2 regions of the Rhizobium bangladeshense genome follow, and region 2 is predicted to be linked to the other one. Evidence: predicted binding sites of a transcription regulator. Region 2 holds the regulator's gene; the other holds the start of a gene.
The links. Region 2 encodes HrcA, which represses chaperone genes, less so after heat shock. Its sites were predicted from a motif close to GTTAGCACTCNCNNNNNGNGAGTGCTAAC; they were not measured.

Region 1: a site for HrcA is predicted at 4,318-4,346, ahead of groES (co-chaperone GroES). Genes of this name have one in related genera too.

The regions. Positions count from the first base shown of each region.
Region 1 covers NZ_CP071612.1:1,255,036-1,271,041, reverse strand. The annotation lists gene J2J98_RS06210 (amylo-alpha-1,6-glucosidase) at 1-460, opposite strand, end outside; gene J2J98_RS06205 (glycosyltransferase family 4 protein) at 475-1,569, opposite strand; gene J2J98_RS06200 (hypothetical protein) at 1,659-2,081, opposite strand; gene groL (chaperonin GroEL) at 2,177-3,805, opposite strand; gene groES (co-chaperone GroES) at 3,856-4,170, opposite strand; gene J2J98_RS06185 (usg protein) at 4,449-4,721, shown strand; gene J2J98_RS06180 (pentapeptide repeat-containing protein) at 4,794-5,495, opposite strand; gene J2J98_RS06175 (GNAT family N-acetyltransferase) at 5,617-6,132, opposite strand; gene trhA (PAQR family membrane homeostasis protein TrhA) at 6,241-6,909, opposite strand; gene J2J98_RS06165 (universal stress protein) at 7,068-7,487, opposite strand; gene J2J98_RS06160 (VOC family protein) at 7,768-8,628, shown strand; gene J2J98_RS06155 (hypothetical protein) at 8,671-9,009, opposite strand; gene J2J98_RS06150 (AI-2E family transporter) at 9,222-10,388, shown strand; gene J2J98_RS06145 (NAD(P)/FAD-dependent oxidoreductase) at 10,407-11,699, shown strand; gene J2J98_RS06140 (polysaccharide deacetylase family protein) at 11,756-12,565, opposite strand; gene J2J98_RS06135 (DUF930 domain-containing protein) at 12,667-13,056, opposite strand; gene J2J98_RS06130 (S9 family peptidase) at 13,312-15,420, shown strand; gene J2J98_RS06125 (DUF1697 domain-containing protein) at 15,470-15,988, shown strand; gene J2J98_RS06120 (TetR/AcrR family transcriptional regulator) at 15,985-16,006, opposite strand, start outside.
Region 2 covers NZ_CP071612.1:357,674-373,679, forward strand. The annotation lists gene ubiE (bifunctional demethylmenaquinone methyltransferase/2-methoxy-6-polyprenyl-1,4-benzoquinol methylase UbiE) at 1-86, opposite strand, end outside; gene mutM (bifunctional DNA-formamidopyrimidine glycosylase/DNA-(apurinic or apyrimidinic site) lyase) at 235-1,125, shown strand; gene J2J98_RS01755 (enoyl-CoA hydratase) at 1,149-1,922, shown strand; gene rpsT (30S ribosomal protein S20) at 2,114-2,392, shown strand; gene dnaA (chromosomal replication initiator protein DnaA) at 3,231-4,781, shown strand; gene J2J98_RS01770 (saccharopine dehydrogenase family protein) at 4,956-6,038, shown strand; gene hemW (radical SAM family heme chaperone HemW) at 6,104-7,306, opposite strand; gene rdgB (RdgB/HAM1 family non-canonical purine NTP pyrophosphatase) at 7,314-7,958, opposite strand; gene J2J98_RS01785 (VOC family protein) at 7,959-8,384, opposite strand; gene rph (ribonuclease PH) at 8,381-9,100, opposite strand; gene hrcA (heat-inducible transcriptional repressor HrcA) at 9,225-10,313, shown strand; gene grpE (nucleotide exchange factor GrpE) at 10,426-11,061, shown strand; gene J2J98_RS01805 (nucleoside hydrolase) at 11,101-12,045, opposite strand; gene J2J98_RS01810 (Hsp20 family protein) at 12,327-12,752, shown strand; gene J2J98_RS01815 (BQ00720 family protein) at 12,800-13,057, shown strand; gene trmB (tRNA (guanine(46)-N(7))-methyltransferase TrmB) at 13,266-13,967, opposite strand; gene metK (methionine adenosyltransferase) at 13,964-15,217, opposite strand; gene J2J98_RS01830 (helix-turn-helix domain-containing protein) at 15,396-15,815, opposite strand; gene lnt (apolipoprotein N-acyltransferase) at 15,966-16,006, opposite strand, start outside.

The DNA of each region.
Region 1 (16,006 bases), 900 kb from region 2:
GGATCCGGACATATTGCCGACGGTCGTCATAATTCCTCACGGCCAGCCGTTCATAACAACAGGCATTCCACAGAAAGCGTGACCGGCGCAGATGAATGAGGTCATGCCCCAGAACCAGTCTTCCGTTGTCATCGAATTGATCAGGATTGGTCAGATCGCAGGTCAGCGTGGCGTTGTCATCCCGCAATGTCGACGACAGCAGCATCGGCCGTTGTCCGTTGATCGTCAGGAAAAGATGAGAGAGATAGCGGGTGTCCCGGTGGAAAAGACCTTCCGGACTGCCGGGACCGGAAAGAGCGTCGCCATTATGGTCGAAGACGGCGAATGTATCACCGTGCTTCAAGGTGCGCGGCCGGCGCTCCTGCAGCGATGCGGCGGCCGGAATGAAGAACTGAGCGACCGGCGCCGCCAGGCCTGAGAATGCTGTGGCGGGGTTGCTGTCCGCAGACGCGTTCGACATGTCTCCTCCTTGACTCAGGCGACAGCCTGCAAGTCCAGCGCTTGACCATTCGACCGGCGGATGGGCGCGGCTTTGGTGCGAACGCCCGGCAGGTTCCGGTAAATGTCGAGATAATCCCACGCCATTCGTTGTGCGGTGAAGCGCTTTTCAAACGCGGCCCGCACTTTGCGTCGATCGAGGCGGAGCGCCCATTCGACGTTTTCGGCCGCCTCAGTGACGCTGTCGACCAGGATGCCGGAGACGCCATTTTCAATGACCTCTGGAACCGAGCCACAGCCGAAAGCGATGACCGGCGTGCCGCAGGCCATGGCCTCGATCATCACCAGCCCGAAGGGCTCCGGCCAATCGATCGGGAAGAGCAGTGCGCCTGCATTTCCAAGGAAGTCAGCCTTCTCAAGTTCATTGATCTCGCCGATGAATTCCACATGCGAATGGCTCTTTATCATTGGCTCGATTACGTTTTCCCAATACGCCTTGTCGGCGTTATCGATCTTTGCGGCAATCTTCAGCGGCATTCCGACCTTTGCCGCGATCTGGATGGCGCGGTCGGGGCGCTTTTCCGGAGAAATACGGCCAAGGAAGGCAAGGTAGTTGCCCTTTGGTCTCTCGGTGAAGGGAAGAAGATCGGCCGGCAGACCATGATAGACCGTTCCGCGCCAATCGACCGGTGGCATCGGGCGGCGCTGATCATTGGAAATCGACACCAGCGGTATATCAGGGAACGTCGTGTAGAACGGCTTGAGATCCGGCAGATCGAGGCGCCCGTGCAGCGTGGTAACCGTACGGTCGGCGAAATCGCGGATCAGCGGAAAATGCAGGAGATCGATGTGGAAATGTAGCACGTCGAACTCATGCGCCCGCTGGCGGATCTCCTCCAGCATCACGACCTGGTGCGGCAGATGTTCCCTCACCGCCGGATTGAGCCGCAAGGCGACGTCCGCACACGACACGAGTGTCGCACGGGTGACGGAATCGCCGCTGGCAAAGAGCGTCACCTCGTGTCCCTGTGCGACGAGTTCTTCCGTTAGATATGAAACGATTCGCTCCGTTCCCCCGTAAAGCTTTGGCGGAACGCTCTCGGCGAGCGGTGCAATCTGGGCGATCTTCATCGGCAAAACCTCCTCAGTTGAGCAAAGAGTCGTCGGTAAAAATCATGCCTGCATCCTCAGGGGGCATGCGCGGCAGGTCAGATAGAGGGTCAGGTTTCGAATAGCTGTCGGCGCCGTCCCCCTTTCCAGTAGCTGCACATGCTAAGCGCCGGAAGCAGGCGTGCCGGCAGTTTTCGCCGACGGGTTTTTCGGCCACTCGGGGAATCGGACGAAGCCTGGCTTCCAGGTAGCCGATCGCCCTTGTCCAAGGTCTTCAGCGCGTCAAGAATCTCGTCATAGGAAACGGCACTTTCAGCGCCGGGATAAAGGCGAAGAGCAGGTGCGGATTCGATCGCGAAGATATCGGATGCCCATGAAGCGAGAATGGCCCGCTTCTCGTCATTGTTGATGTCGTCGGCCGCGAGCACATCGCGCGGGTGACTGAAGTGCTTCGCCGGTTGAAGCAGATGCGCCGCGCTGATCGCAGCCAGGCCATTCTGCTGTATGGAATTACTGATGCTTTCCTTTCTCATTGCTTGGCTCCATTGATGTCGACCGATGGAACTTGGTTCATTCGATAGTGCGTAGAGAGGCCCGCCCCGGGGGCAGAGCGGGCCGAGCGATCGCGTTAGAAGTCCATACCGGCGCCGGCGGGCATGGCCGGAGCGGCTTCCTTCTTGGGCTTCTCGGCAATCATGGCTTCCGTCGTCACCAGCAGCCCGGCAACGGAGGCAGCGTCCTGAAGTGCGGTGCGCACCACCTTGGCCGGATCGATGACGCCCTGCGCATAGAGATCGCCATATTCGCCGGTCTGAGCGTTCCAGCCATAGGAGAATTCGCTCTTCTCCCGCAGTTTGCCGACGATGATCGAACCTTCCGCGCCGGCGTTTTCGGCGATCTGGCGAACCGGGGCCTCGATCGCGCGGCGGACGATTTCGACGCCGACGCGCTGGTCGTCATTGGCGGTCTTGACAGCGTCGAGCGCCTTGACCGCGCGCAGAAGGGCGACGCCGCCGCCCGGCAGGATGCCTTCCTCGACCGCTGCACGGGTGGCATGCAGCGCGTCGTCGACGCGATCCTTCTTTTCCTTCACCTCGACCTCTGTCGAGCCGCCGACCCGGATGACGGCAACACCGCCGGCGAGCTTGGCGAGACGTTCCTGCAGCTTCTCGCGGTCGTAATCGGAAGTGGTTTCCTCGATCTGGGCGCGGATCTGAGCGGTGCGACCATCGAGCTCCGTCTTCGAACCGGCCCCGTCGATGATGGTGGTGTTTTCCTTTTCGATCGCCACCTTCTTTGCGCGGCCGAGCATGTTGAGCGTCACATTCTCGAGCTTGATGCCGAGATCTTCGGAGATGACGGTGCCGCCGGTCAGGATGGCGATGTCTTCGAGCATGGCCTTGCGGCGGTCGCCGAAGCCGGGCGCCTTGACGGCAGCGATCTTCAGGCCGCCACGCAGCTTGTTGACGACAAGCGTTGCGAGGGCTTCGCCTTCTACGTCTTCAGCGATGATGAGGAGCGGTTTGCCGGATTGAACGACGGCCTCGAGAACCGGTAGCATCGACTGCAGATTCGACAGCTTTTTCTCGTGAATGAGGATATATGGATCCTCCAGTTCGACCCGCATCTTGTCCTGGTTGGTGACGAAATAGGGACTCAGATAACCGCGGTCGAACTGCATGCCTTCGACGACTTCGAGTTCGGTTTCGGCGGTCTTGGCCTCCTCAACGGTGATGACGCCTTCGTTGCCGACCTTTTCCATGGCTTCCGCCAGGTAACGACCGATCTCGGAATCACCATTGGCGGAAATGGTGCCGACTTGAGCGATTTCGGAATTGTTGGAGATCTTGCGGGCGTTGTTCTTCAGTTCCTTGACGACAGCCTCGACGGCGAGATCGATGCCGCGCTTCAGGTCCATCGGGTTCATGCCGGAGGCGACCGCCTTGGCGCCCTCCTTGACGATTGCCTGGGCGAGCACCGTGGCAGTCGTGGTGCCGTCGCCAGCGAGATCGTTCGTCTTCGATGCAACTTCACGCAGCATCTGAGCGCCCATGTTCTCGAACTTGTCTTCGAGTTCGATTTCCTTGGCGACGGAAACGCCGTCCTTGGTGATGCGCGGCGCCCCGAAGGACTTGTCGATCACGACGTTTCGGCCTTTCGGGCCGAGCGTCACCTTCACCGCATTGGCCAGCACATCGACCCCACGCAGCATGCGTTCACGGGCATCGCTATGAAACTTGACTTCTTTCGCAGCCATTCTGTCACTCCTTCAATAGGCAGCTTTTTGACTAATGCGCGGACATCGCCTTAGGCGGCGATCTTTTTGGCGGCCTGGGCTTCGATGATGCCCATGACATCGCTTTCCTTCATGATCAGCAGGTCTTCGCCGTTGATCTTGATCTCCGTGCCGGACCACTTGCCGAACAGGATGCGGTCGCCGACCTTGACGTCGAGCGCCTGAATCTGGCCGGCATCGTTGCGTGCGCCGGGGCCGACGGCGATAACCTCGCCTTCCTGCGGCTTTTCCTTGGCGGTGTCTGGAATGATGATGCCGCCCTTGGTCTTTTCCTCGGAATCGACGCGACGGACGAGAATGCGGTCATGAAGCGGTCGGAACGACATGTTTTCCTCCAATGGACAAACAATAACGATGTTGTTCCCCTGGCCGGACCGGATGACCAGTCCGGGCGGGTGCAAACCTCTGTCGAGCGTTTTGCGCGAATGATCTGGTTTTGCGATTTTTCAATTTCAAGAGGGCGCCACGAAAAAATTAGCACTCACCCGGCGCGGCTGCTAACATCCTGGAAAGGAACAATAAACATGGCAGCCGCGTTCAGAAATCCGTTGATGGCCGCAAAATTTTGCGCCACCTTTCGAGCGTCATGAAACGGAGATGAAGCATGCAATTTTCATCAGATCTGGACCGTCAGCTGAACGGCTATGGGCTGACCACTGCGCATATCCTCTACCACATTCCTGATTTTGAATCCGTGCTGCAAACCTACGTCTGGCAGGATTACGATCTTGCCCCGGACTTTCCGGAAATGCACAAGTTCCTCGATTTCTGGCAGTCCACGCTCGACGGCCCGCTGCATTCTGTTCGCTACACCCACCAGCGGCTGATCGGACCGAACGAATGGCGCCGCGTAATGGGCGAGTTCAAACTGCACTAGCAATATTCGGCCAGCCAGGCATTGTTGCCATATGCTTTTCAACCGCAGGCATTGCCGCGAAGGCCCGAGCAATCACTCATGCTCGGCGGGACATGGCCAGGTGGCCGGCGTCAAGAGGCCGGACGGCAGCTTGGTCGAGGCATCGCCGCAAGCCAAGTCGATCTGCGCCTGTTCGAGCCCGGCGGCAGACGAGAGGTCAAGGCCTTCGATGCGGGTCAGGAACATGAAGGCGCGGTCGAACGTCGGCGGGCCTTCGAAGGTGGCCTTGGAGAGATCAACGCGGGAGAGATTGGCGAAAGAGAATTTCACCCCCGTCAGTACCGCCTTGTCGAAATCGGCGCGGCCGAGCTCTGCCTTTTCGAAACTCGCGCCGGTAAGCCGGGCCCCGGCGAAATTGGCGCGCTGCAGTTCGGCGCCGGCAAAGGAGGCGCCGTCCGCAGCAACATTGGCGAAGCTGGAGCGATAGGCTTCGATCTTGGCGAAATTGGCGCCTTCAGCATGTGCACCCTCGAGCGAGGCGCGCACCAGCGTCGCCTTTTCGAGGTTGGCGGACTTGACGTTGGCGCCGGCGAGATCGGTCAGCGAAAAATCCGTGCCGGCGAGATTGGCGCCTTCGAGATCACTGCCCTGCAACATCAGGTTTTTCTTCGAGCATTCCTGCCAGTCGAGCTTTGGCGAGGCCGTGCTCCCGCAATCGGCGGCGCGCGTGGGGATTGGAGCAGAAGCGAGAAGAAGAAAGGCAAGGAGGCCGAGCGGCGATCGATGCGTTGCCATTGTACTATTCACCTCCATGACCCTTCAGGCTTCATTTCGAAGCAGGCTGCCTTCCACTTTTCTACACAGCTCAGGCTGCAATAAAAAGATGGCGAGCGCCGTTCACGAAGGATTTGACCGGTCAATCCGTCCGCCCGGGCAGACGGAGTTCCATGCAGGTCAGATCCAGCCAGCGGCCGAACTTGGTGCCGACCTCGGAAAACCTGCCGACGACGCGGAAGCCGAGCTTTTCGTGCAGCCGGATCGAGGCCACGTTGTCGGCCTCGATGCCTGCGATCATCACATGGACATTGGCGGCCGCGGCACGCGTGATCAGCTCACGCATCAGGGCCTCGCCGATGCCGGCGCCGCGACGGTCCTTGTGGACATAGACGGAATGTTCGACCGTGTGGCGATAGCCCTCGAAGGCGCGCCAGTCGCCATATGAGGCGTAGCCCGCGACCGAGCCCGAGATCTCGGCGACGATGACCGGAAAGCCGCGCGTTCTGCGCGCGCTCAGCCATTCCCTTCGGTTTTCAAGATCGACGAGCGTCTCATTCCAGATCGCCGTCGTGTGCTCGACGGCATGATTGTAGATATCCCGGATATTGGGAAGATCGGCTTCGGTGGCGTCGCGGAGAAGGACGGCGTCTGTCATGGTGGCCCGGTTCGGAGTGATTGCCACGGTTGGCATACGCCGCAGTTCAGAAGATGTAAACGCCGGGTGCGACAGAGGGACGGCTTGCTGGATAGCCTCGGCCGCAGCTCAGAAGCCTGGCATTGGCAGGCTGAAACAGGTGAAGACGGCTGAATAATGCACGGCCGCGGCAATGACGACAAAACCGTGCCAGATGGCGTTCTGGAAGCGCAGCTTCTCCCAGACATGGAAGATGACGCCGAGCGAATAGATGACGCCGCCAATGACGATCAGCAGCATAGAAGCTGAGGGAATGCGCGCGGCGACAGGCCCCGCCACCAGCACGCCGCTCCAGCCCATGGCGAGATAAAGTAGGATGGCGAGACGGTCGTAACGTCCGGGAAAGGCGCATTTCAGCACGATGCCGACAGCAGCGAACAGCCATATCGCCACCAGCATGAAGAGGAGCAGCGGATCGTCGGCGCCGCGTTCGAGGAATGGCGTATAGGTGGCGGCGATCAGGATGAAGATCGCCGAATGATCGAAGCGGCGCAGGAACCATTTGGTGCGCGAGACCGGCCAGACATTGTAGGAAAAGGAAATGGCAAGCGTCAGCACCAGTCCGACACCATAGATCCAGGCGGCGGCGAGCGCGCCGTGGGAGCTCCAGACCGTGGCGTAGAAGATCAGAACGGTGGCGCCGATCAGCGCCAGAACGAGACCGACGCCGTGAACGATGCCGTCGGCGATCAGCTCATATCTGTCGTAAGCCCAGCGAATGCCGTTGAACTCGGCCATGCGCGCCAATCCGTTTCTTACCCGACCTCGATGGTGGCACCGAACGGACGGAGGCGCAACCGCGGCACATCGGGTCGGCGGTAAATCTTCGTGACAGACCGCACGAGGTCTGCTCCTCAGCGGCGCGAAAGATCACTCGACAATGGAGCGGCACAAATTCAGATCTTCTGCCGCTCGACCAGGACGGAGCACTTGGCGTGACGCACGACACGGTCGGCCGTGGCACCGATAAAGTAGTTGGAGAAGTCCGGAATATGCGAGGCGAGGATGATCAGGTCAGCGTGGTGGCTTTCGGCGGCCGCGATGATGGCCTTGGCCGGCGGTCCGCTGCGGATGTCAATCGTTGCCGCGACCCCGGTTGCAGCGACCAGCGCTTCCAGCTTGTCGCGGCCGTCCTTCATGGCGTCCTCGAGCATATTGGCCGGCAATTCGATCGCGACGTAGGTCGGCACATCCTCGACGACGTTCAGCGCGACGATCTCGCCGCCCGCGTCGAGCAGCGACGCGGCCTTGCGGAGAATGTTTTCTCCCCTGTTGAGGCTGCTGAGCGCGATCGCCACGATGATCTTCCTGTACATGGCTTCCCTCCATGACTGAGATGCACAAGCTTGCTCCTATGAAGATATGGGCGCGTTGATCCCGATCAAGCGGGCGCAGGTCATCGTCAACGCCTGCTCAACGCTTCATCCTCAAAAACGAGCCTTCTGTGAACAATCGAGATAGGCCATATAGGGGTTAAGTACGGCAACCGAGGAGATCAGGCGAATGAACCGGCGACACTTCCTCGGGCTTGCTACGGGCGGCATGGTTGCCGCCACCGCCGGTACGCCCTTAACTGCAGAGGCAGGAGAGCAATTAATGACAGAAGAAACATCCTATGCGCTGACGCGGCCTGCTTATATCGACCAGGCACATCTCGTCGTCACCGACCTCGGACTGGTTTCCGGCTTCTATCAGTCGATGCTCGGCCTGAAGGTCATCGAGGAGACGGCGAGCGGCGAGGTGCTCGGGGTCGGCGCTCTGCCGCTGCTGACGCTGACGACGGCTGGGAATGCCGCGACCGCGCCGCGCAATGCCGCCGGCCTTTTCCACACCGCTTTCCTGATGCCCAACCGCAACGAACTGGCGCGCTGGCTGCGCCATGCCGCTCACAACAACGTCGCGCTCGACGGCGCCTCAGACCATCTCGTCAGCGAGGCGATCTATCTTTCCGACCCCGAAGGCAACGGCATCGAGATCTATGCCGACCGGCCGCACGAGGAATGGAAGTTTCACCAGGACGGCATGGTGGAGATGGCGACGCAGCGCCTCGACCTGCAGGCGCTTTACAACAGCGCGCCCGACGATCGATGGGAAGGCATGGCTGAGGGAACGGCGATCGGCCATCTGCACCTGCAGGTCGGCGATATTCCCCAAGCCGACGCCTTCTACCGCGACGTGCTCGGCCTCAAGCTGATGGCCCGTTATCCCGGCGCAAGCTTCTTTGCGACAGGCGGCTACCACCACCATCTGGCTGCCAATATCTGGAATAGCCGAGGCGCCACCGCCCGCACCGACAACATGACCGGGCTTTCTGACTACAGGATCCGTTTCAACGACAAGGCGGCGCTTGATGCAGCGGTCTCCAGGCTCGACGCGCTGGAAGTAAAGAGCGAGAAGCGCGATGGCGGCGTCTTTCTCCGGGATCCCTGGGGCATCGGCCTGACGCTTTCGGCCTGAGCCTTGGAAGGCTATTGACCTTCTCTGTCCCGGCTGCGTCGTTCAGCCGCCGCTTCCGGGCGGCGTTGGCGAGCGGTCCGTCGCTTCGGGCGGCCGTGCGGGGCCGGAGACCGGATCATCGTTGAAGGCGCCAGGGCCGGACGGCTGCGCATTGATCGGATCCGGCTTGGTCGAAGCTGTCGCCGTCGGATCATTGTTGCTGGGATCGGGCCAGATCGCAGCGCTCACGCCGGCAATGACGAGAACGGCCGCGCCCGCCACAAGGACAGTCCAAACCCGCCACCGCCGTTGATCGGCGGCTTTGAGCCTCGTCTCGTCCTCATAGGGAGGATCGGTCGAATAGGTCTGCGTGGTTTTCGTCTGATCGGGATCTGCAATCATGGGCTATCTCCTTCTGACGTCGAACGCCAGCGACTGCGAGGTTGTTCCGGCGCAGGATCAATTCGGCACGGTTATCGACGAAAGGGCGGACGCCTCCGCGATCAACCAACCTGCCTGCAGGCGGACCCCCGACGGCGCCATGAGCCGGCGGAACCGGAACCGCATCAGCGCGTTCTTGTGGCGAAGCAATGGGGCTTCGGGAAACTCACGGAATGGGCATCGCCAACGGCATCCGCAAGCACGCAAAGAAGATCGCCATCGGCGAACGCCAAACCAGCGCCTGGGCCAAGTCGTTGCAGGAGGCAGCGGAGGAACTGCCGTCCCCGCCAGTGCATAGGCTGGAAAAGGACGGGCTCGATATCAGCATGGCTTGGGCGATCATCGGGATCTTCGGCATCCTCGGCCTTGCCGCCGTCTACATGATGTCGCTGATCCTCATTCCGATCACCCTTGCCGTGGTCGTCGGAATGATCCTCGGCATCGCCGCCGAGAATCTGAGCAAAATGGGTGTGCCCAGGCTCGCAATCGCTTTCCTTCTGTCAAGCGGAGTCGCTTTGGTCATCGTCCTGCTGGTCAGCTCGCTTGCCGATCCGCTAACGACGCTTGCCAATGAAGCCCCGGCTTTCGTCGAAAGGACGATAAGCCGGATCATGCCTTACCTGGAGCGCATCGAATGGCTGCACATCACGCCGGCGACCTTCGAAAGCGGGCCGATGTCGATCGGCGCCCTGCTCGAAAACACCGGCAGCGTACTGCATCTGGTGACAACAAGCCTGACACCGGCGCTGATACAAGGGCTGATCTTCTTCGCAGCGCTGCTCCTCTTCCTCGCCAGCCGGGTCAATCTGCGCAAGACGATCATCATGACCTTCCGCACCCGCCCGCAGAGGCTGGCCGCGATCCGCATCATCAATGCCGTCGAGCAGGTGCTCGGCTTCTACTTCGCCACAGCCTCGCTGATCTATGTCGGGCTTGGCGTAGTGATGACGGTCATCGCCTATGCAAGCGGGTTGTCGGCGCCGGTGCTCTGGGGCTTCTTCGCCTTCGTATCGAGCTTCATTCCCTATCTCGGCATCACACTGATGACGTTATCCGTCGCCATCGCGGGCATCATCACCTATGACGGCTTCATTGTCGGCCTGATACCGGCCGCGGCCTTTTTCACCGTGCACCTCGTCATGGAGAACCTCATCTTCCCGGCGGTGATGGGGCGGCGGCTGGAAATCAACCCGTTTGTCGTCTTCCTCGCCATCCTGTTCTGGACCTGGATGTGGGGCGCCGTCGGCGCCATGCTGGCGCTGCCGCTGTCACTGATCGCCATGACCATCATCGAGGAATTGCTGATCGAGGAAAGGCCGCAGCCGCAATTGCCTAAGTGATCAAGCGAGGAGACATCCGTGGCGTCCGATCTCCATCTCGACGAATCCGATCATGACCAGGTGGTCAGCGGCCGTTCGCTTTGGAGAAAAAGTGCCATACGTCCGCAATGGCGGCCGATGGCCGGGAGCCTTTCCACAGATGTCGCGGTGATCGGTGGCGGTATCACCGGCGCGCTAATCGCAGATCACCTGACGGCGCGCGGCTTCTCCGTTGCTATCATCGACCGCGAGGCGCCGGGCTTCGGCAGCACCGTCGCCAGCACCGCAATGCTGCGATGGGAAATCGACAGCACGCTCACGGAACTCGAGGCTTATTACGGCTTCGAACGGGCGGCTGGAATTTACCGCCGCAGTGCCGCTGCCGTCGCCGGCCTTTCGAAGCTGATCGCTGCGAAGGGAATCGCCTGCGGCTTCCGGCCGCGCAACACGCTTTATCTCGCCTGCAATCTGGAAGGCGCCCGCGACCTAAGGGAAGAGCGCCTGCTTCGCCGGCGGGCCGGCCTGCCCGGCGTCTATCTCGAGCATCCCGATCTCTTCACGCAATTCGAGCTCGACCGGGATGGGGCAATCTATTCGCCTGGTTCGGCGGAGGCCGATCCGCTGCTGCTCACCTGGGCTCTGATTGCGATGGCCATCCGGCGCGGGGCACAACTGATGGGCGCCTCCGTGACCGCGCTGCACAGCGAGGGCGATTGCGTCACGGCCGAGACGGACGGCCCCTATGTCATAGAGGCGCAGCATGTCGTGCTGGCGACAGGCTATTCGATGCCGGGCCTCGACATGCCGAAGCTGCACCGCACGAGTTCGAGCTGGGCATTCGCCACCGTGCCGCAGGATCCCGCCACGTTCTGGCGCGACAGGGCGCTGATCTGGGAGGACAACCATCCACACCTCTACATGCACACGACTGCTGACAATCGCATCGTCGCCGGCGGCGAGGACGACGGTACGACCGACGCCGCGGCGCGGGATCGAAAGCTGCCGGCCAAGATCAGCGCCATCCAGGAGAAATTGAAGCGGCTATGGCCGAAAGCCGATACCCGCGTCGCCCACGCCTGGGCCGGAACCTTCGGCGAAACTGCCGATGGCCTGCCGCTGATCGGACCCCTGCCCGGAATGCCGCACGTCTTCGCCGCCCATGGCTATGGCGGCAACGGCATCACCTTCTCCTATCTCGCCGCCCAGATGATCGGGGCGATGATTGCAGGGATCCACCGCGAGTGGTTTGAAGATTTCGCGCTCGACCGGGAGGGGCCGGGGATACGGCGGTTTGGCGAGGATAGGTTGGGCATCGGGGATGAGTTGAGATAGAGGTTTCGCATTGGCTCCTGTGCCATGATACCCCCGGCACAGCTTCAGCCGTAGATCTACTCCGTTGTCTTGTCGTCGCCGGTATCCTCGACGTCGTCGAGGCGGACGAACTGCACGCCTTTGGCCTTGAGATCGACCAGCGCCTTCGCCACTCCCTCGCCCGCCGCATGGGTTGGCTGATTGATGTGGGAGATGACGACATCGCCGTCCTTGGCGGAGGCGATACGCTTTTCGGTGATAGCGGCGCCGAGCAGCGAGCCGCCGTCGCCGTTCACGGAGTAACCCGCGATGCGGTAGCCCATGGCGCGGATCTCGCCGATGGCGGACAGATCGTACTCGGCTGTGGAACCGCGAAACCAGTGCGGTGCGGGAATGCGGGCCGCAATCATGGCGGCGGCGCCGCCTTCGACCTCCCGCCGCACCGCCTGCGGCGAGCCGGCCGAGGCAATGCCATAAATCAGCGTCGGCCTGTCGACGGCCGGAATATGGTTCAGGCCGTGGTTTTCGAGCTCGAAGAGATCGGGATTCTGCAGGAAGACTGCAAGGGCCTGCGGGTTGCGCTTCAGCCAGCGAGCTGTGACGAAGATCGTCGAGGGAATGCGCTCGCGCACCAGCGTCGAAAGGATGCGTTCGTCCGCCTGCCCCATGCAGGCATCGAAGGTCAGCGCGATGCGGGCATGGCCTTGTATGTTGGAACGGGCGATATGCAGATGCGGCTCGACGAGCTTTACGGCCGACGGCTTCGGCGGCGGAGCAGCCGGTGCCGGAGTGGCCGCGGCCGGCGGCACTAACGGCAACTGGTCCGCAGATGCAGCAGCCGGCATGGCGGCCAGAAGGAACGCCGAAGCGAAAAGGATGCGGTTCATATCGGGGCTTCTACAATTCGAGTCCATCGACTTTAGCGGCTGCTTTTGCATACGCCATGCGGCCGGATGTCACCGCACTCGCCCGAACACATGCAACAGCATCAATCGTAGAGATAATATTTGCCCCACTTATCGCGCGGCACCTTCTCGCCGATCTGGTAGTCGAGCTGGCGCACATTGATATGCTGCGGGCCGGTGATGCAGGTGAAGGAGAGATGGTACCAGTCGCCCTTGCTGCGGAAGACCGCGCCCGGCGCATGCAGGGAATTGTCGCCGGCGATCGGATCCTTGAACGTATAGGCGATCACCTTATCGGGCTTGAAGCCGGCGCTGTCCTTCGTGATGCGGCTCATCGCCTCAGTATCGCAACTCTGTTCCAAGCGGGTCGCGGGGTCGAGTTTTTCCAGTTGCTTCTTGATTGCGGGATCGACGGCAAAAGCGGGAGCAGCCAAGCTGGCCAGGGATACAAGCAGGAGCAGACGTTTCGGCATTGCGGAGAAATTTCCTTGCTGTTGTACAGTCTTCATGCGGCCAGCGGCGGCTTGCCGGAGGGCTGGGCACGTGCAAATTTCGCTCTGAGATAGCGGACTTTCTTAAATATTGTGGTGACATCAAGGCAAGCCGGGCGGAGCTTCCCCTCGCCTGTGAATGGTCGTCCGCACCCCTTGGCGCAGCCTTGCCGCTTGATCCGGCAGCGGCGCGCCTCTATCTCTTGCCAACCCGACCTTCCCACCGGAGCCAATTCCTTGTCCGTTTTCAAGAGCCTGCCGACACCGCCCGCCGCACCGAAGAAGCCCGTTTCCGATACGCGCCACGGCATTACCCGCACGGACGACTATGCGTGGCTGCGCGCCGACAACTGGCAAGCAATGTTCAAGGATCCGTCGATCCTCGACCCCGAGATCCGCCGGCATCTGGAAGCCGAAAACGCCTATATGAATGCGGCGATGGAGGACACCAAGCCGCTCCAGAAGGCACTGTTTGCCGAAATGCGCGGCCGCATCAAGGAAGATGACAGCTCGGTGCCGGTGAAGGACGGCGCCTATGCCTATGGCACATCTTACGTGACCGGCGGCGAGCAGCCGCGCTATTTCCGCATTCCCCGCGACGGCGACGTCGCCGACGAGACGATCCGCACCGTGCTCATCGACGGCGACAAGGAGGCATCAGGCAAGGCCTATTTCCGCCTCGCCGGCCTCGACCATTCGAGCGACCACAGCCGCGGCATCTGGGGCTATGACGACAAGGGATCGGAGTTCTTCACGCTGAAGGTGCGCGACCTCGCGACCGGGGAAGACCTCGAGGACCGAATCGAAAACACCGGCGGCGGCGGCGTCTGGGCGCCGGACGGCAAGAGCTTCTTCTATTCGGCGCTCGATGAGAATCACCGGCCATCGAAAATCTTTCACCACATTGTCGGCCGGCCGCAGTCGGAAGACCGGCTGGTCTATGAGGAAGCCGATGCCGGCTTCTTCATGGGCGTCGGCGGCTCGCTGCTCGACGACTTCATCTATATCGACATTCACGACCACGAGACCAGCGAATACCGGCTGCTGTCGACCAAAGACCTCATGGCCGAGCCGAAGCTGGTGGCGGCGCGCGAGGAAGGCATCGAATATTCGCTGACCGAGGGCGGCGACGTCTTCTACATTCTCACCAATGACGGCGGCGCCAAGGATTTCAAGATCATGGAAGCGCCGGTGAACAATCCGGGCAAGGAAAACTGGCGCGAAGTCGTCGCTCACAAGCCCGGCACGCTGATCATCAGCCACATGGCCTATGCCCGCCACCTCCTGTGGCTGGAGCGCAAGGACGGGCTGCCGCAGATCATGATCCGCGACCGGGCGAGCGGCGAGGAACATGCGATCGCCTTTGCCGAGGAAGCCTATTCGCTGGGGCTTTCGGGTGCGGCGGAATATGACACCGATGTCATTCGCTTCTCCTATTCCTCGATGACGACCCCGTCGCAACTTTACGACTACAACATGGTGACGCGCGAGCGCACGCTCTTGAAGACGCAGGAAGTGCCATCCGGCCACAATCCCGGCGACTATGTCACCCGCCGCGTCTTCGCGCCGGCATGGGACGGCGAGACGGTGCCGATCACCCTGCTCTACCGCAAGGATACGCCGCTCGACGGCTCGGCACCATGCCTGCTCTATGGATATGGCGCCTACGGCATCACCATTCCGGCCGGCTTCAACACCAACTGCCTGTCGCTCGCCGACCGCGGCTTCGTCTATGCCATCGCCCATATCCGCGGCGGCAAGGACAAGGGCTTTGCATGGTACGAGGACGGCAAGATGGAAAAGAAGACGAACAGCTTCAAGGACTTCGTCGCCGCGGCCGACTATCTGAATCAACAGAAGTTCACATCTTACGCGAAGATCATCGCCGAGGGCGGATCGGCCGGCGGAATGCTGATGGGCGCTGTCGCCAATATGGCGCCGGAGAAGTTCGCCGGCATCATCGCCGCCGTTCCCTTCGTCGACGTCCTCAACACCATGCTGGACGACACCCTGCCGCTCACTCCGCCGGAATGGCCGGAATGGGGCAATCCGATCGAAAGCAAGGAAGAATACGAGCAGATCGCAGCCTATTCGCCCTATGACAATGTCGGTGCCAAAGCTTACCCGCCGATCCTGGCGCTCGGCGGCCTGACAGACCCGCGCGTCACCTATTGGGAGCCGGCCAAGTGGGTGGCGAAACTGCGCGACAGGACGACCGGCGAGGCGCCGATCCTGCTCAAGACGAACATGGATGCCGGCCATGGAGGCGCTTCCGGCCGGTTCCAGCGGTTGGAGGAGATTGCATTCGAGTACGCGTTTGCCATCAAGGTGGCGGGGAAGGTGTGAGCGTTGAGGGCGTGCCGTGCCACACGGCACAAGGTCAAGGGAGAGAGAAATGCCCGTCTACATCGCCCTCCTCCGCGCCGTTAACGTCGGCGGCACCGGCTCACTGTCGATGGCTGAACTCAAGGAGATCTGCGAGGGCCTCGGCTTTAGCGACGTGAAAACCTACATCCAGAGCGGCAATGTGCTGTTCCGCTCGGATGAGAAAGAAAATGCAGTCGAGGAAAAGCTCGACGAGGCGCTCAGCAAGAAGATGGGCAAGCCGCCGGGCGTGATGGTGCGCAGCCGGAAGGAACTTGAGGCAATTGCCGCCGAAGCGCCCTTTCCCGATGCCAAGCCGAATTTCCTGCTCGTCTACTTTCTGCCAGAAGCGGTACCCCGCGATGCGCTGGAAAAGATGGTTGCGCCTGACGGCGAGGAAGCGCAGCTCGCCGGCCGGGAAATCTATGTGCACTATCCCAACGGCTCCGGCCGCTCGAAGCTGAAGCTGCCGGCATTGAAGCCCGGAACGTCTCGCAATCTCAACACAGTGCGCAAGCTCGCCGAACTGGCGGCTGAGATGGACGGCTAAGGCTGACCGCTGCCGGCC
Region 2 (16,006 bases):
AGACCCTGCTTTTCGCCGTCAGCCACCTCGCGGAAGCCGTAGGAGGTCTCCATGCCGCCATCGGCGGAAGTGCGGCTTTCTGACATCAGGCTGCTCCATTCCTTGAAGATCGGCGCGGCGACCATAGCGAAAGGCCACGCGCGACGTTATCACTGGACCGCGCTCTCCGCGGCACACTGGCGCTATAGCGCACATCGTCCTCGGTTGAAACACGTTCGATATAGATGGGTTAAGATGCCGGAATTGCCAGAAGTCGAAACGGTCAGACGCGGCCTGGCGCCGGCGATGGAGGGGGCTTTCATCGCCGAGCTGGAACTGCGGCGGAGGGATTTGCGCTTCCCCTTTCCCAATGCTCTGGCGGACAGGGTTTCCGGCCGCACCATCGTCGGCCTTGGCCGCCGCGCCAAATATCTGCTGGTCGATCTCGACGACGGCAACACGCTGATTTCTCATCTCGGCATGTCCGGTTCCTTTCGCATCGAGGAGGGCGCCGCCTCCGCAATGCCGGGCGAATTCCACCACGCCCGCTCGAAGGACGAGAAACACGATCACGTCGTCTTTCATCTGCAGGGGCCGAACGGCGCGCGCCGCGTCATCTACAACGACCCGCGTCGCTTCGGCTTCATGGATATGGTCGGACGCGCCGATCTCGCCGCCCATCCATTCTTCCGCGATCTCGGTCCGGAGCCGACGGGAAACGAACTCGGCGCAGCTTATCTGGCCGAACGCTTCCGGGATAAGGCGCAGCCGCTGAAGAGCGCGCTGCTTGACCAGAAGAATATTGCCGGTCTCGGCAATATATATGTATGCGAGGCGCTGTGGCGCGCGCATTTGTCGCCGCTGCGTGCTGCCGGCACGCTGGTGACGCGGGGCGGGCGGCCGAAACAGCAGCTCGACCTGCTGGTCGTCTCGATCCGCGACGTCATCGCCGATGCGATCGCCGCCGGTGGATCGTCGCTGCGAGACCATATCCAGGCCGACGGATCGCTCGGCTATTTCCAGCATTCCTTCTCCGTCTATGATCGCGAAGGTGAGGCTTGCGGCACGCCCGGCTGCGGCGGTACGGTCGCCCGTATCGTGCAGGCGGGTCGCTCCACCTTCTATTGCGCCGCCTGCCAGAAGTAACAGTGAGAAACCGGGAGAACAGCATGGCTTACGAGACCTTGATCGTCGAAACACTAGGCAATGTCGGCCTCGTCACGCTGAACCGCCCGCAGGCGCTGAACGCGCTGAACTCTACCGTGCTGAGGGAGCTGAAGCAGGCCTATGCCGCTTTCCATGAGGACGAATCCATCGGCGCGATCGTGCTCACCGGTTCCGAGCGCGCCTTTGCCGCCGGCGCCGATATCAAGGAGATGCAGTCGCTTCAGTTCGCCGATATCTATAAGAGTGATTTCATCAGCGGCTGGGATGACGTCGCCAAGGCGCGCAAGCCGGTGATCGCCGCCGTCAGCGGTTTTGCCCTCGGCGGTGGCTGCGAACTCGCCATGATGTGCGACTTCATCATTGCCTCGGAGACCGCGAAGTTCGGCCAGCCCGAGATCACCCTTGGCGTCATTCCCGGCATGGGCGGCTCGCAGCGGCTGACGCGCGCCGTCGGCAAGGCGAAGGCTATGGATCTGATCCTGACCGGCCGCATGATGGACGCGACCGAGGCGGAACGATCGGGACTCGTTTCGCGTGTGGTGGCGCCCGAGCGTCTCATCGAGGAGGCTCTTGCCGCGGCGGAAAGGATCGCGTCGCTTTCGCAGCCTTCGGTTATGATGGCCAAGGAGGCGGTCAACCGCGCGTTCGAGACGACGCTGGAGGAAGGTCTGCGGTTCGAGCGCCGCCTGTTTCACAGCCTCTTTGCCACGGATGATCAGAAGGAAGGCATGACCGCCTTCATTGAGAAGCGTAAACCTGCCTTCAAGCACCGTTGAATGCTTTTCGGCGCTTCCGGCTGGAAAGCTTGAAAATCCGCGTTGACGTGGGCCGGCTTTAGGGTTATATGCCCGCCCACGGTTCGGAAAGCCGCTCTGGTTTTCCGCGATTGCTCCCGCATTGCTGGATTTGGTGGCCGCAGGGCCCGCGGTAATGGCGGAGTTTGTTCGAATTCTTGAGAGAGGCATCCATGGCCAATACAACTTCGGCGAAAAAAGCGACCCGCAAGATCGCCCGCCGTACCGACGTCAATAAGGCTCGTCGCTCGCGCGTTCGCACTTTCGTTCGCCAGGTCGAAGAGGCAATCGCATCCGGTGACGCCGACAAGGCGAAGGCGGCTTTCCTGGCCGCCCAGCCGGAGCTTGCCCGCGCCGCCAGCAAGGGCGTGCTCCACTCCAACACGGCATCGCGCAAGGTCTCTCGCCTGGCCGCTCGTGTGAAGGCTCTTTCGGTCACCGCGACCGCGTAATCTTTCATTTACGACCTCCTCGTTATGATTAGCCCGGTAATTTTACCGGGCTTTTTCGATTCCGCTGAATGGCCTCTTCGTGGTTAATTGCACGACTGTTTCGTGTCAACGCCATGACAGGAAAAATCCTGCAAAAACAATATCTTGCGCAAGGATGCTTCCGCACTGCGCGACTCTGCCCCACGCTCGCGGGGGCATGGGCGAGTCAAGAAGATTTTTATTTTTTTTCTTTCTTTGCGTGTCAAAATAGCCCGAAAGGGGAATCTCCTTGATTCAAAAGCGATTCTTTTTTGACGCTGGTGTGACGCCCGAAAAGGGCGGGCTGAGTCAATGGCCGCTTCTTAATTTTGCGTAAAATTCATCGTTGATCTTGCCATTTGATCCTGCCTAAATGGCGTCCAACAGAGGGCGCGGACATCACCTGCAGAGCTCGGTCTTAACTGCCACGTCGGCAGGGCGATAAGTTTGTGCCATCTGTTACGGAGCCCTGCGCTTCCGTTTTTTCAAGCACTTGACCGATTTGGGCCGTAACGTGGCTGTTACGGGCAGGGATGTTTTGTGCCTGCGGCAACCACACGTTTAACGTGCGGCCGCCGGATAGGGGATAGTAATATTGCGTTCGGGCTGGTCGGCCGAAGACGAGGATTGACCGACAGCCTGGCACGGAAAGCCGATGAAGGCGCCGCATGAACGCGGTACCTGCAACGGGCTTCTGTGCCGTGTTTGAGTGAACCGGCAGGCGAGTGGCTTCATGAGGATGCCGCCAGCCCGTCAAAGCGGGGAATGATCGGGCGGCTGTTTTAGCGGAGGCCGGCCGATGGAATTGAAAGGCGGCATTATGCAGATGAATACGATGACGGCGGGCGGGCTCGACAATGGGGATGCGGCACCGCAGACGTTCGGCTCCATTCGCCTTGAGGTGGGAGAAGCAAAGGCGGAAATGAAGCAGAGCATTTTGTTTGAGCGCGTCAGCGCGCGCTTGAAGGCGCAGGTCGGTCCTGACGTCTATGCCAGCTGGTTTGCAAGGCTGAAACTGCATTCGGTATCGAAGAGCGTTGTTCGCCTTTCGGTTCCCACGACCTTCCTGAAGTCGTGGATCAACAATCGTTATCTCGATCTCATCACCGGTCTGTTCCAGGCCGAAGATCCGGAAATCCTGAAGATCGAAATCCTGGTGCGCACGGCAACGCGCAGCGGCATGAAGACCGTCGACGAGGTGGTCCAGCCCGAGCCGGCTGCTCCCGCCCAGACGCGCCGGCCGCCAAGCGCCCAACCGGCCGGTCATGCCGTCCAGCAGGCAGTTTCGGCCGTTGCGGCCGCAAGGCCCGCAAGCCTTGGCACGCCGCTCTTCGGCTCGCCGCTCGATAGCCGCTTCACCTTCGATACCTTCGTGGAAGGCAGCTCGAACCGCGTCGCGCTTGCGGCTGCCAAGACGATCGCGGAAGCCGGCTCCGGCGCAGTACGTTTCAATCCGCTCTTCGTCCATTCGACGGTCGGGCTCGGAAAGACCCATCTCCTGCAGGCGATCGCCAACGCGGCGGTGCAGAACCCGCGGGCACTGCGCGTCGTCTATCTGACGGCCGAATATTTCATGTGGCGCTTCGCCACGGCGATCCGCGACAACGACGCGCTGACGCTGAAGGATTCCTTGCGCAATATCGATCTCCTGATCATTGACGACATGCAGTTCCTGCAAGGCAAGATGATCCAGCATGAATTCTGCCATCTGCTGAATATGCTGCTCGACAGCGCCAAGCAGGTCGTCGTCGCCGCCGACCGCGCGCCATGGGAGCTGGAGTCGCTCGACCCGCGCGTTCGCTCGCGCCTGCAGGGCGGCGTTGCGATCGAACTCGACGCGCCGGATTATGAAATGCGTCTCGAGATCCTCAAGCGTCGTCTCGCTGCGGCCCGGCTCGAAGATCCGTCGCTCGAAATTCCCGCTGAACTGCTCCAGCACGTCGCCCGCAACATCACTGCCAGCGGCCGCGAACTTGAAGGCGCCTTCAATCAGCTGATCTTCCGCCGCTCCTTCGAGCCGAACCTGTCGATCGAGCGCGTCGACGAATTGCTCGCTCATCTCGTCGGCTCCGGTGAGCCGCGCCGCGTGCGCATCGAGGATATTCAGCGCATCGTTGCCAGGCACTACAACGTCTCGCGCCAGGAGCTGGTCTCCAATCGCCGCACCCGTGTCATCGTCAAGCCGCGCCAGATTGCCATGTATCTGTCGAAGACGCTGACGCCGCGCTCTTTCCCGGAGATCGGCCGCCGCTTCGGCGGGCGCGATCACACGACGGTTTTGCATGCAGTGCGTAAGATCGAGGAGCTGATTTCCGGCGATACCAAGCTTTCGCACGAAATCGAGCTTTTGAAGCGGCTGATCAACGAATAGTCGACGGATTTTCCAATGGATTCGACGGCCGGGAGCGATTCCGGCCGTTTTCCTTGACCAGCCTTTATTCTATACCTCCAGCCACCCAACGACGCCGGCCGAAGGCGCGGCGGCTTTGGGATGACGAAGACATAAGACGAAAGAAGCGCCGAAAAGGGCGCGCGGGAGGATTGAATGAGTTTTAGAAAGATCGCCGTCCTCGGCCTCGGCAAGGTTGGACGGCTGGCGGCGACACTTTTGCATGAAGGCGGTTTCGAGGTGATCGGCGTCGATGCGCAACTGCCGCTCAGCGATGTTCCCTTCACGTGCCGCACCGGCGATATTTCCGACCCTCAAGTGATCGGCGAACTGCTCGCAACTGTTGAGGCGGTGCTGTCCTGCCTCCCTTATCACCTGAATATCGAATTGGCCCGCGCCGCCCATCTTGCCGGCATCCATTATTTCGATCTGACCGAAGACGTCCCGACCACCAATTTCATCATCGAACTCTCGAAGACAGCCCGCGGCCTGATGGCGCCGCAATGCGGCCTCGCACCCGGTTTCGTTGGTGTCGTTGGCGCAAGCCTCGCCGACGGCTTCGATCGTTGCCGGTCGATCCGCATGCGCGTCGGCGCCCTGCCGCAGCATCCTACCGGTCTTCTCGGCTATGCCTTCAACTGGTCGCCGGAAGGCGTCGTCAACGAATATCTGAATGACTGCGAGGTGATAGAGGGCGGCGTGCGCAAGCTCGTCTCACCGATGGAGTGGCACGAGACGATCTATGTCGGCGGCGTCAAGCTCGAAGCCTTCACCACCTCGGGAGGTCTCGGCACTATGTGCGACACTATGCTCGGCAAGATCGACAATCTCGATTACAAGACCATGCGGTATCCCGGCCATATGGAGCTGATGAACTTTTTCTTCCATGAGCTGCTGATGCGTGACAAGCGCAAGCTCGCTGGCGAGATCCTCACCAATGCCAAGCCGCCAGTCGAAGACGACGTCGTTTACGTCCATGTCGCGGCCGAGGGCACGGAGAACGGCAGCCTGCGCCGCAAGGAGTTCGTGCGCGCCTACTACCCGATCGAGATCGCCGGCGCCCGCCGCACGGCGATCGCCTGGACGACGTCGGCCTCCGTCGTCGCCGTCATTGAAATGGTCCGCGACGGCCTGTTGCCGGCGACCGGCTTCCTGCACCAGGAGCATATACCGCTGGATATGTTCCTGAAGACGCCGACCGGCAGCCTTTTCAAGTCGGGCGCGACCAGCCACCGCTGAGGAACGCCGTCAGGCGCGGCGGCAGATGTCGAACCGCCGCGCCGCAAGCACAGTGGTTCTTTCAGTCAGCAGGCGAGATCGGCCACGACGGAATCGAGGATCAGCATGCCCGATGGCGTGCAGCGCAGGCGCGAATTGCCGATCCGCTCCACAAATTTATGTTCGAGCAGGAATTCCTCGCGTTTCGGGTCGAGCTCACGGCCCGAAAGCTGCTGCCAGCGGGCGAGATCGACGCCTTCCCGCAGGCGCAGTCCCATCAGCAGCAGCTCGTCGGACTGTTCCTCGAAACCGAGCCGCTCCTGGTCGAGAATGCCGTGGCCATCGCGCTCTACCATCTCGAGCCAGGCTTCCGGCTTGCGCTCGGTCGCCGTCGCGATCTTCTCATGCCCGCGCGTCAGCCGGCCGTGCGCGCCCGGGCCGATGCCGGCATAATCGCCGTAACGCCAGTAGGTGAGGTTATGGCGGCTTTCGGCACCCGGCCGCGCATGGTTGGAAACCTCGTAGGCGGGCATGCCCTCGCGCGCCGTAATCTCCTGCGTCGCCTCGTAGAGCAGGGCAGATTGCTCACCATCCGGCACGATCAGCTTGCCTGATTTGTGCAGACCGTAGAAGGGCGTGCCTTCCTCGATGGTGAGTTGATACAGCGAGAGGTGGTCGACGGCATAGGAGATCGCCTCCCTCAGCTCCCTTTCCCATTCTTCGACCGTCTGGTCCGGCCGGGCATAGATGAGGTCGAAGGACATACGCGGGAAGATGTCGCGGGCCAGGCGGATCGCCTTCAGCGCGTCGGCCACGTCATGCAGCCGCCCGAGGAATTTCAGATCCCGGTCGTTCAGAGCTTGTACACCGAGCGAGACACGGTTGACCCCGGCCGTCCGATAGCCGCGAAACCGTTCGGCCTCGACGCTCGACGGGTTGGCCTCCATGGTGATCTCGATGCCGGCGGGAACATGCCAGTGCCGCGCGATGCCGTCGAGAATGGCGGACACCGTCTCCGGCTTCATCAACGACGGCGTGCCGCCGCCGAGGAAGATGCTCGTCACCGTCTTCGGACCGCTCATCGCCCGGACCGCGGCCATCTCCTTCAGAAAGGCGGCCGCAAAGCGCTCCTGGTCCACCGGCTGATGCCGTACATGGCTGTTGAAGTCGCAATAGGGACACTTAGCCGCGCAGAAGGGCCAATGCACATAGACGCCGAAGCCGGGCTCGCCGGTATCGGGCAGGAGCGCGGCATCGCGTGAAAGGCTTGGCGTGTCGAAATTGCCCACGTCCGACTTATGCCTCCAGGCAGGTTTCGACAAAAAGTTTGAAGGCGCGTGCCCGGTGCGACAGCGCCTGCGGCTTGCCGACGTTCCAACCGTGTTTCTCCTCGCCACTCATTTCGCCGAAGGTGACGTCGTAACCCTCGGGCTGGAAGACCGGGTCGTAGCCGAAGCCCTGCGTGCCGCGCGGCGGCCAAACGACATTGCCTTCGACCTCGCCGCGGAAAAGCTCGGTATGCCCGTCCGGCCAGGCAAGGCAGAGCACGCTGACGAAACGCGCCCTGCGCTGTTCAGGCGTCGTGGCGCCGGCATCCTGCAGCGCCTTTTCCACCTTGGCCATCGCCATGTCGAAGTCGCGCGTGCCGTCCGCCTTCTCCGCCCAGTTGGCGGTGTAGACGCCGGGATCGCCGCCGAGCGCGTCGACGACCAGGCCGGAATCATCCGAAAGCGCCGTCATTCCGGCGGCTTTGGCAGAGGCGACCGCCTTGATCGTCGCATTCTCCTCGAAGCTCGTACCGGTCTCGTCAGGTTCGACGAAATTCAATTCGGCGGCGGATTTGGCGGTGAAACCGAGCGGTCCGATCAGTTCCTGGATCTCGCGGATCTTGCCGGCATTGTGGCTGGCGACGACGATGGTTTTGGTTTCGAGCTTGCGCATTCAGCTATCCTGTTCGATGCCCCAGATTTTTGCCTCCGCGCATTCCAGGCTGTTGCCGGCAGGGTCGCGGAAATAGATCGAGCGGCCGCCATTCGGCCAGTGCACCTCGGATTCGATCGCGACATCAGCCGCCTTCAGCCGTTCGGCCATCGCATCTATGTTGCGACCGGACACCCGAAAGCAGGCATGGCCCTGGCCGGTCGTGCCGTGCGGCGGCACCTGCAGCGCTTCCGGCGCCGGAGGCTTTACCGTTTCCTCCGGATTGAAGATCAAGAGAACGCCGGGGCCGCAGCGGAAGAACACATGACGGTTGCCGGCGCGGGTGATCTTTTCAAGTCCGAGGACGTTCTCGTAGAACGCCTCGACCCGGTCGAGGTCCCGCGCGTAGAGCGCCGTTTCCAACATGCCTTCCAGCATGGGGTTCATCCCGCAATCGCCTGTTTCTGCAGCGCCACCAGTTCGCCGATGCCGTTCTTGGCAAGCCGCATCAGCGAGGTGAATTCCTCTTCGCTGAACGGCGCGCCTTCGGCCGTTCCCTGGATTTCGACGATGCCGCCGGCGCCGGTCATGACGAAATTCGCGTCGGTCTCGGCCGACGAATCTTCGAGATAGTCGAGGTCGATGACCGGCTGACTGGCGAAAACGCCGCAGGAGATGGCGGCGACATGATCCTTCAGGACCCGGTCGACCTTGATCATGTTGCGGCTTTCCATCCATTTCAGGCAGTCGTAAAGCGCGATCCAGCCACCAGTGATCGACGCCGTCCGCGTGCCGCCATCGGCCTGGATGACGTCGCAATCGAGCGTGATCTGCCGCTCGCCGAGCGCCTGCAGATCAATGACGGCGCGCAGAGAGCGGCCGATCAGCCGCTGGATTTCCTGCGTGCGGCCGCCCTGCTTGCCGGCGGCGGCCTCTCGCTTCATGCGCTCGCCGGTCGCCCGCGGCAGCATGCCGTATTCCGCCGTGACCCAGCCTTTGCCGGTGTTGCGCAGCCATGGCGGCGTCTTGTCCTCAAGGCTAGCCGTGCAGAGCACATGCGTATCGCCGAATTTCACCAGGCAGGAGCCTTCCGCATGCTTGGAAAAATTGCGCTCGAACGAGACCTTGCGCATCTGGTCGGTTTTTCTGCCTGAAGGCCGCATTCTTATCTCCTGGAGTTGCTGACCGCTTCTACGATTGGCGGCGCCTATTTGCAAATTCCCTTTTGCCACGAGGGCGAGTTTGACTATATTTTCGGGAAACATCATCAGCAGGATCGAGAGGTTCATGGGCATCAGGTCGACGTCGGTTTCGGATGCCGTCGCTGCGCTGGACGAGCGTTCCAGAGAAATTTTTCGCCGCATCGTCGAAGGTTATCTCGAAAGCGGCGAGCCGCTCGGCTCGCGCAATCTGTCGCGTCTCCTGCCGATGTCGCTCTCGCCGGCCTCGGTTCGCAACGTCATGAGCGATCTCGAAGAGCTCGGCCTCATCTATTCCCCGCACGTCAGCGCCGGCCGGCTGCCGACACAGGTTGGCCTGCGTTTTTTCGTCGATGCCTTCATGCAGGTCGGCGATCTCTCTGCCGAGGACCGCGCCAATATCGATCGCCAGGTGCGGGCCGAGAGTAGCGGCAATCCGGTGGAATCCATGATGAATGAGGCAAGCCGCATGCTCTCCGGCATTTCGCGCGGGGCCGGCCTCGTCATCACCTCGAAAAGCGATCCGGTGCTCAAGCATGTCGAGTTCATCCGGCTCGAACCGACAAAGGCGCTCGCCGTGCTCGTCGGTGATCACGACCAGGTGGAAAACCGCATCATCGAACTGCCTGCAGGCATCACCACCTCGCAGCTGACGGAGGCGGCGAATTTCCTCAATGCGCATATGTCCGGTCAGACGCTGCCGGAGCTTAGGAAGCAACTAAGCCGACTGAAGGATGACGTCCGTCACGAGCTCGATGCGCTCTCTCGCGATCTTGTCGAGCGCGGCATCGCCGTCTGGGCCGGCAGCCCCGACGAAGGAAAGCCGGCCCAGCTGATCATCCGCGGCCGCGCCAATCTGCTCGAAGGCCTCGCCGGCGCAGAGGATCTCGACAGGCTGCGCATGCTGTTCGACGATCTCGAAAAGAAGGACAGCCTCATCGAGCTACTCAGTCTCGCCGAAAGTGGTTCGGGCGTGCGCATCTTCATCGGCTCGGAAAACAAGCTCTTCTCGTTGTCCGGCTCGTCGCTCATCGTTGCGCCCTATCGCGACGATGACGACCGGATTGTCGGCGCCGTCGGCGTCATCGGCCCGACGCGGCTCAATTATTCCCGCATCGTGCCGATGGTGGACTACACCGCCCAGCTCGTCTCACGCCTGTCGCGCAATCCGCTTTGACGCCATCGCTGACGAAGGCTGCGGATTTTTCGCTTCTTCGTCACGCAGACTTGATTTTTTCCGGCCAAACCTCGATATCGGGCGCATCTGAAGACACCAACCGGAGACCGTCATGACCGATGAAACGACGAAAAACGGACCTGACGCAACTGCGGCCGATGCCGCAGCCGACACTGCCGTCAACGTCGAGACTGCTACTGTCGAGCAGGAGGAGGCAAGCCAGCCGGATCCGCTCGAGCTCCTGAAAGCCGAAAACGCCGAGCTGCGTGACCGCTATCTCCGCCTTGCCGCCGAGATGGATAATCTGCGCCGTCGCACCGAGCGCGAGGTGAAGGATGCAAAATCCTATTCCGTCGCCAGCTTCGCCCGTGACATGCTCGCCGTCTCGGACAATTTGCGCCGGGCGCTGGACGCTATCTCTCCGGAGGCTAAGGCCGCGGCCGATGCCGGCCTCACCACGCTCATCGAAGGTGTGGAGATGACCGAGCGCTCAATGCTCTCTGCGCTGGAGCGCCACGGCGTTCGCAAGCTGGAGCCGGTCGGTCAGAAATTCGATCCGAATTTTCATCAAGCCATGTTCGAGGTGCCGAACCCCGAAGTACCGAACAATACCGTCGTCCAGGTCGTACAGGCCGGCTTCACCATCGGCGAGCGCGTACTGCGCCCGGCCATGGTCGGCGTCGCCAAGGGCGGCCCGAAGCCGGTCGAGGCAGAAACCAATTCCGTCTTCGACGAGAAGGACGCCTGAGGTCCTTTTCCCTCTCCATCTTGGAGAAGGAAAACAAAATCAGATGCGGGCGAAGCGTTCGATCAGCAGATCGAAGAAACCGTCCGCATCGACATGGCGCATCACCTTGGCATTGCGCTTGCGCTCGGTCACGTGCCACCAGTCGACGACGGTCATCCCGACGGTGAGTTCGGACCGGACCTCGATCTCGACATTGCAGTCCCTGCCCTGGAAAAGTTCCGGCTTCAACAGATAGGCGATGACCGTGGGGTCGTGCAGCGGCCCACCGTCGGAGCCGTATTTCTCGATGTCGAAGCGTTCGAAGAACTCCAGCATTTCGACCATGGCCTTTGCCGGCGCCGTGCCGATCTCGGCGATGCGCTTTACCCTGTCCTTGCGGGTCAGCAGCTGGTGCGTCACGTCAAGCGGCATCATCACGATCGGCACGCCCGAGCGGAAAACGATATCGGCGGCTTCGGGATCGACATAGATGTTGAATTCGGCGGCTGGCGTGATGTTGCCGCCCTCGAAAAAGCCGCCGCCCATCATGACCAGCTCCCTGATGCGGGCGACGATGTCCGGCGCCTTCTGGAAGCCCATGCCGATATTGGTGAGCGGCCCGAGCGTACAGAGTGTCACTGTACCCTCCGGCTCGCGGCGCAGCGTCTCGATGATGAAGTCGACGGAATGGACGGGCTGCAGCGGCAATGTCGGCTCGTCGAGAATGGGGCCGTCGAGGCCGGTCTTGCCGTGTACATGTTCTGCTGTCACTAGTTTGCGGGCGATCGGTCTGTCGGCGCCGGCGAAAACCTTCGTTTCCGGCCGGCCGCAGAGCTCGCAGACGATGCGCGCATTTCGGCTGGTGAGAGAGAGGGGCACGTTGCCTGCGACCGTCGTAATTCCCAGCACATCAAGCTCATCCGGGCTGCCGAAGGCAAGCATGATGGCAGCCGCGTCGTCCTGGCCGGGATCGGTGTCGATGATGATCTTTCTCACGCTTGCCATTCCTACTGTCCTATCGTCGCCATGCCGGTTGTCCCCGCCGACACCATCTCTTCATTTCCGTCACAAATCGACACATTCCGCGCGGGCATGTTTTTGATGCGAGCCAGCAAGCCCTTTGTCAAGCAAGGAGGCGGGCGCCGCCATTTTTAGAAGTGAGAGAAGTTTAAATCGGGAGGGCGGCGTCCGCCTTGCAGCGCCGGGATGATGTCCCCATATTAGCGGCATCCGGATGCTGCGCTTGAGGTCCGGGATGGTCGCTTGCATCAAGGACTTGAAAAGAGATGAGCCGTATTACCCCTTTCGCCAGCCCGTTGCTTCTGGGCTTCGACGCCATGGAAAAGACGCTGGAGCGCATTTCCAAGGCGAGCGACGGATACCCGCCCTACAACATCGAACGCATCGCCGCCGATAGCGGCGCGCCGGAACGTCTGCGCATCACCCTTGCAGTCGCCGGCTTCAGCGAGGAGGAACTTGATATCTCCACCGAGGAGAATCAGCTTGTGATCCGCGGCCGCCAGCTGGATCAGGGCGAGCGGGACTATCTCTATCGCGGCATAGCCTCCCGCCAGTTCCAGCGGACGTTCGTTCTTGCCGACGGCATGCAGGTGCTCGGCGCCGGCCTCAAGAACGGTCTGCTCTCCGTCGATCTAATTCGTCCGGAACCCGCCCGCATGGTCAAGAAAATTAACATTTCGGTCTCACAGTAGCACAACGGTTTGTCGAACCGTTGGTCCCTTCTCCCGGAGGAACAGGAATGTTGATGAAAGAAGCCACGTCTCACTTGACCAAATCCGAGCTTGCCCACATCGGCAACGGCGAGGTCGCCTACATCAGAAAGATGCGCACCGAAGAGGTCGCCAAGTGCTTCCCCGAGGCGCCGGATATCGATCCGAACGTCGATCTGTGGGCACTTTTCGGCGCCGACGGCACGCCGATCCTTTTGACAGACAACCGCTCCAGCACCTTCTTCAAGGCTGCCGAAGACGAATTGAAGACGGTCAGTCTGCACTGACCGTCAATTACGTCGGTTGCGTTTTTTCGCCGCCCGGCACGCTGCATCATTCGATTTGCCGCGGTCGAGAGTCCTGCCATGACATCTGCGCACCACCTTGATTCAAGGTTTCCATAGCTGATCTTTGAAGGGAGCGGCGGATTTATCCCGCGCGGTCTTCTCGGGCCGCCACTCATTGCTTCAACACCCGCACTGAGTGGTTGCGGGCTCAGATCTTCCTCAAGGTCAGATAGGCGGAGGAGCGGCCCTCGCGGCGCGCCTTTGCCTCGTAGCGCGTGCTCGGCCAGCCCTCATAGGGCGTCAGCCAATCTGCCGCGTTTTCGGCCACCCAGTCGAAGCCGCCATGGTCGCGGCATTTGATCAGCGTCCAATTCACATAGGTGTCGATGTCGGAGGCGAAACAGAAAAGCCCGCCGGGCTTCAGCACGCGATGAAAGCGGTCGAGATTGGTCTTCGAGACGAAGCGGCGTTTCCAATGCTTCCGTTTCGGCCATGGATCAGGGTAGAGCAGATCGATCTGGTCGAGCGCGCCGTCCGGCAGCCAGTCGAGCAACTGCGTCGCATCGTCATTATAGACCCGGATATTGGAGGCACCCGTCTCTCCGATACGTGACAGAAGCTTCTGCATCGAGTTGACGAAGGGCTCGACGCCGATGAAACCGGTCGAAGCCCTCTCCAGCGCCCGATGGATCAGGTGTTCGCCGCCGCCGAAACCAATTTCCAGCCGCAATGTGGTGACCGGAACCGGGAAAAGCGAAGTCAGCGGCTCCGGGGGAGCCGCCGAGAGATCGACGAGGAATACCGGGAGCAGGCTGTTCAGCGTTTCGGCCTGCTGCTCGCGCAGGGCCTTTCCCTTGCGGCGACCGAAAAAGGCTTCGGTCGCCCGGCCCCGGCGTTCCATATCCGTCATGCAGCAGCCTTGGTCTTGACGGCTTCCTTGAGTGCCTTGACAAGGTCGGTGCGCTCCCAGGAGAACGAGCCGTCACGGCCGGCCTTGCGGCCGAAATGACCATAGGCCGAAGTCTTGGCGTAGATCGGCTTGTTGAGGTCGAGGTGGCGGCGAATGCCCGACGGCGACAGGTCCATATTCTGGCGGATCGCAGCTTCGACCTGGTCTTCCGAAACACCCTTGCCGGTGCCATGCAGGTCGACATAGATCGACAGCGGCTGAGCGACGCCGATGGCGTAGGAGAGCTGGATCGTGCAGCGGTCGGCAAGGCCGGCGGCGACGACGTTCTTGGCGAGGTAGCGGGCGGCATAGGCGGCTGAACGGTCGACCTTCGTCGTGTCCTTGCCGGAGAATGCACCGCCGCCATGCGGAGCGGCACCGCCGTAGGTGTCGACGATGATCTTGCGGCCGGTGAGGCCCGCGTCGCCGTCCGGTCCGCCGATGACGAACTTGCCGGTCGGATTGATGTACCACTTGCAATCATCGGCGATCTTCAATTCGCCGAGCGCTTCGCGGATATATGGTTCGACGACCGCGCGGACCTTCTTGGAATCCCAGCTGTCATCGAGGTGCTGGGTCGAAAGCACGATCGACGTCACTTCCGACGGCTTGCCGTCGACGTAGCGCACGGTCACCTGGCTCTTGGCGTCGGGGCCGAGCTTGGCGACTTCACCGTCGCCCTTCTTGCGAGCGACAGCGAGCAGCTGCAGGATCTTGTGTGAATAATAGATCGGAGCCGGCATGAGGTCCGGGGTTTCCTTGCAGGCGTAACCGAACATGATGCCCTGATCGCCGGCGCCCTCGTCGCCCTGCTGATCGGCGGCGCTGTCGACGCCCTGGGCGATGTCAGCCGACTGCGAGTGCAGGAGCACGTCGATCTTTGCCTTCTTCCAGTGGAAGCCGTCCTGCTCGTAGCCGATGTCCTTGATGGCGCGGCGGGCTGCGGCCTTGAACTTCGAGGGATTGATGACGTCCTTGCCGTCCTTGTCCTTCTTCATAAGGCTCGGCGGCAGGCGGACCTCGCCGGCGATGACCACGCGGTTCGTCGTCGCCAGCGTTTCGCAGGCAATGCGCACGCCCCACGGATTGACGCCGGTCTTGGCCGCTTCGCGGTAGACCAGATCGACGATCTCGTCGGAGATGCGGTCACACACTTTGTCCGGATGACCTTCGGCAACAGATTCGCTGGTAAAGAGATAATTCGCGCGCATTCCGGGATTCCCCTCAAAGAATAAAAGCCAGCTAGTAGGTACTCAGTTCGAGCGCCGATGACAAGCGCACAAGGACATAAATATATCTTTATATCTGCGGCGAAGTGACAAATTTTGCCCGAAAAAGGCAAAAAAGGCGGCCTTTCGACCGCCTTTCCATTTTGTAACGAGCGTCGGATCAGTCTGCGTCGGCTTCGGCAGCGAGCGCCTTGACCAGTTCCACGACCTTGCGGCGAACCTTCGGATCGGAAATCTTGACGAAGGCGCGGTTGAGCTGCAGGCCCTCCGAAGAGGAGAGGAAGTCTACGACGTAATTCGAGCTGGACGCTTCGGCCATGCCGCCGACGGCGCCCGCATGTTCGCCGGGCGCATCCTCGAAGAAGAAGGAGACCGGAACGTTGAGAATGCTCGAGATGTTCTGCAGACGGCTTGCGCCGACGCGGTTGGTACCCTTCTCATATTTCTGGATCTGCTGGAAGGTGATGCCGAGGCTCTCGCCAAGCTTTTCCTGGCTCATGCCCAACATCGTTCGGCGAAGGCGAATGCGGCTGCCAACATGGATATCGATCGGATTCGGCTTCTTCTTGTTTTCAATCATGGTCGTGCCCTAGCTACGAATTTCAACTGTTTCTAACCGGCATGCCCCTGATCCATCCCAAAACGCCACGTTGTAAGCAGCGGGAACCCGCCGATAAACATACGTTAAGAACGCCGATTGACACCACTATGCAATTTTAGGGGTTTTTGGTCAATTCAACCCTAAAATAAAACCTCCGCGAGAAATTAGCG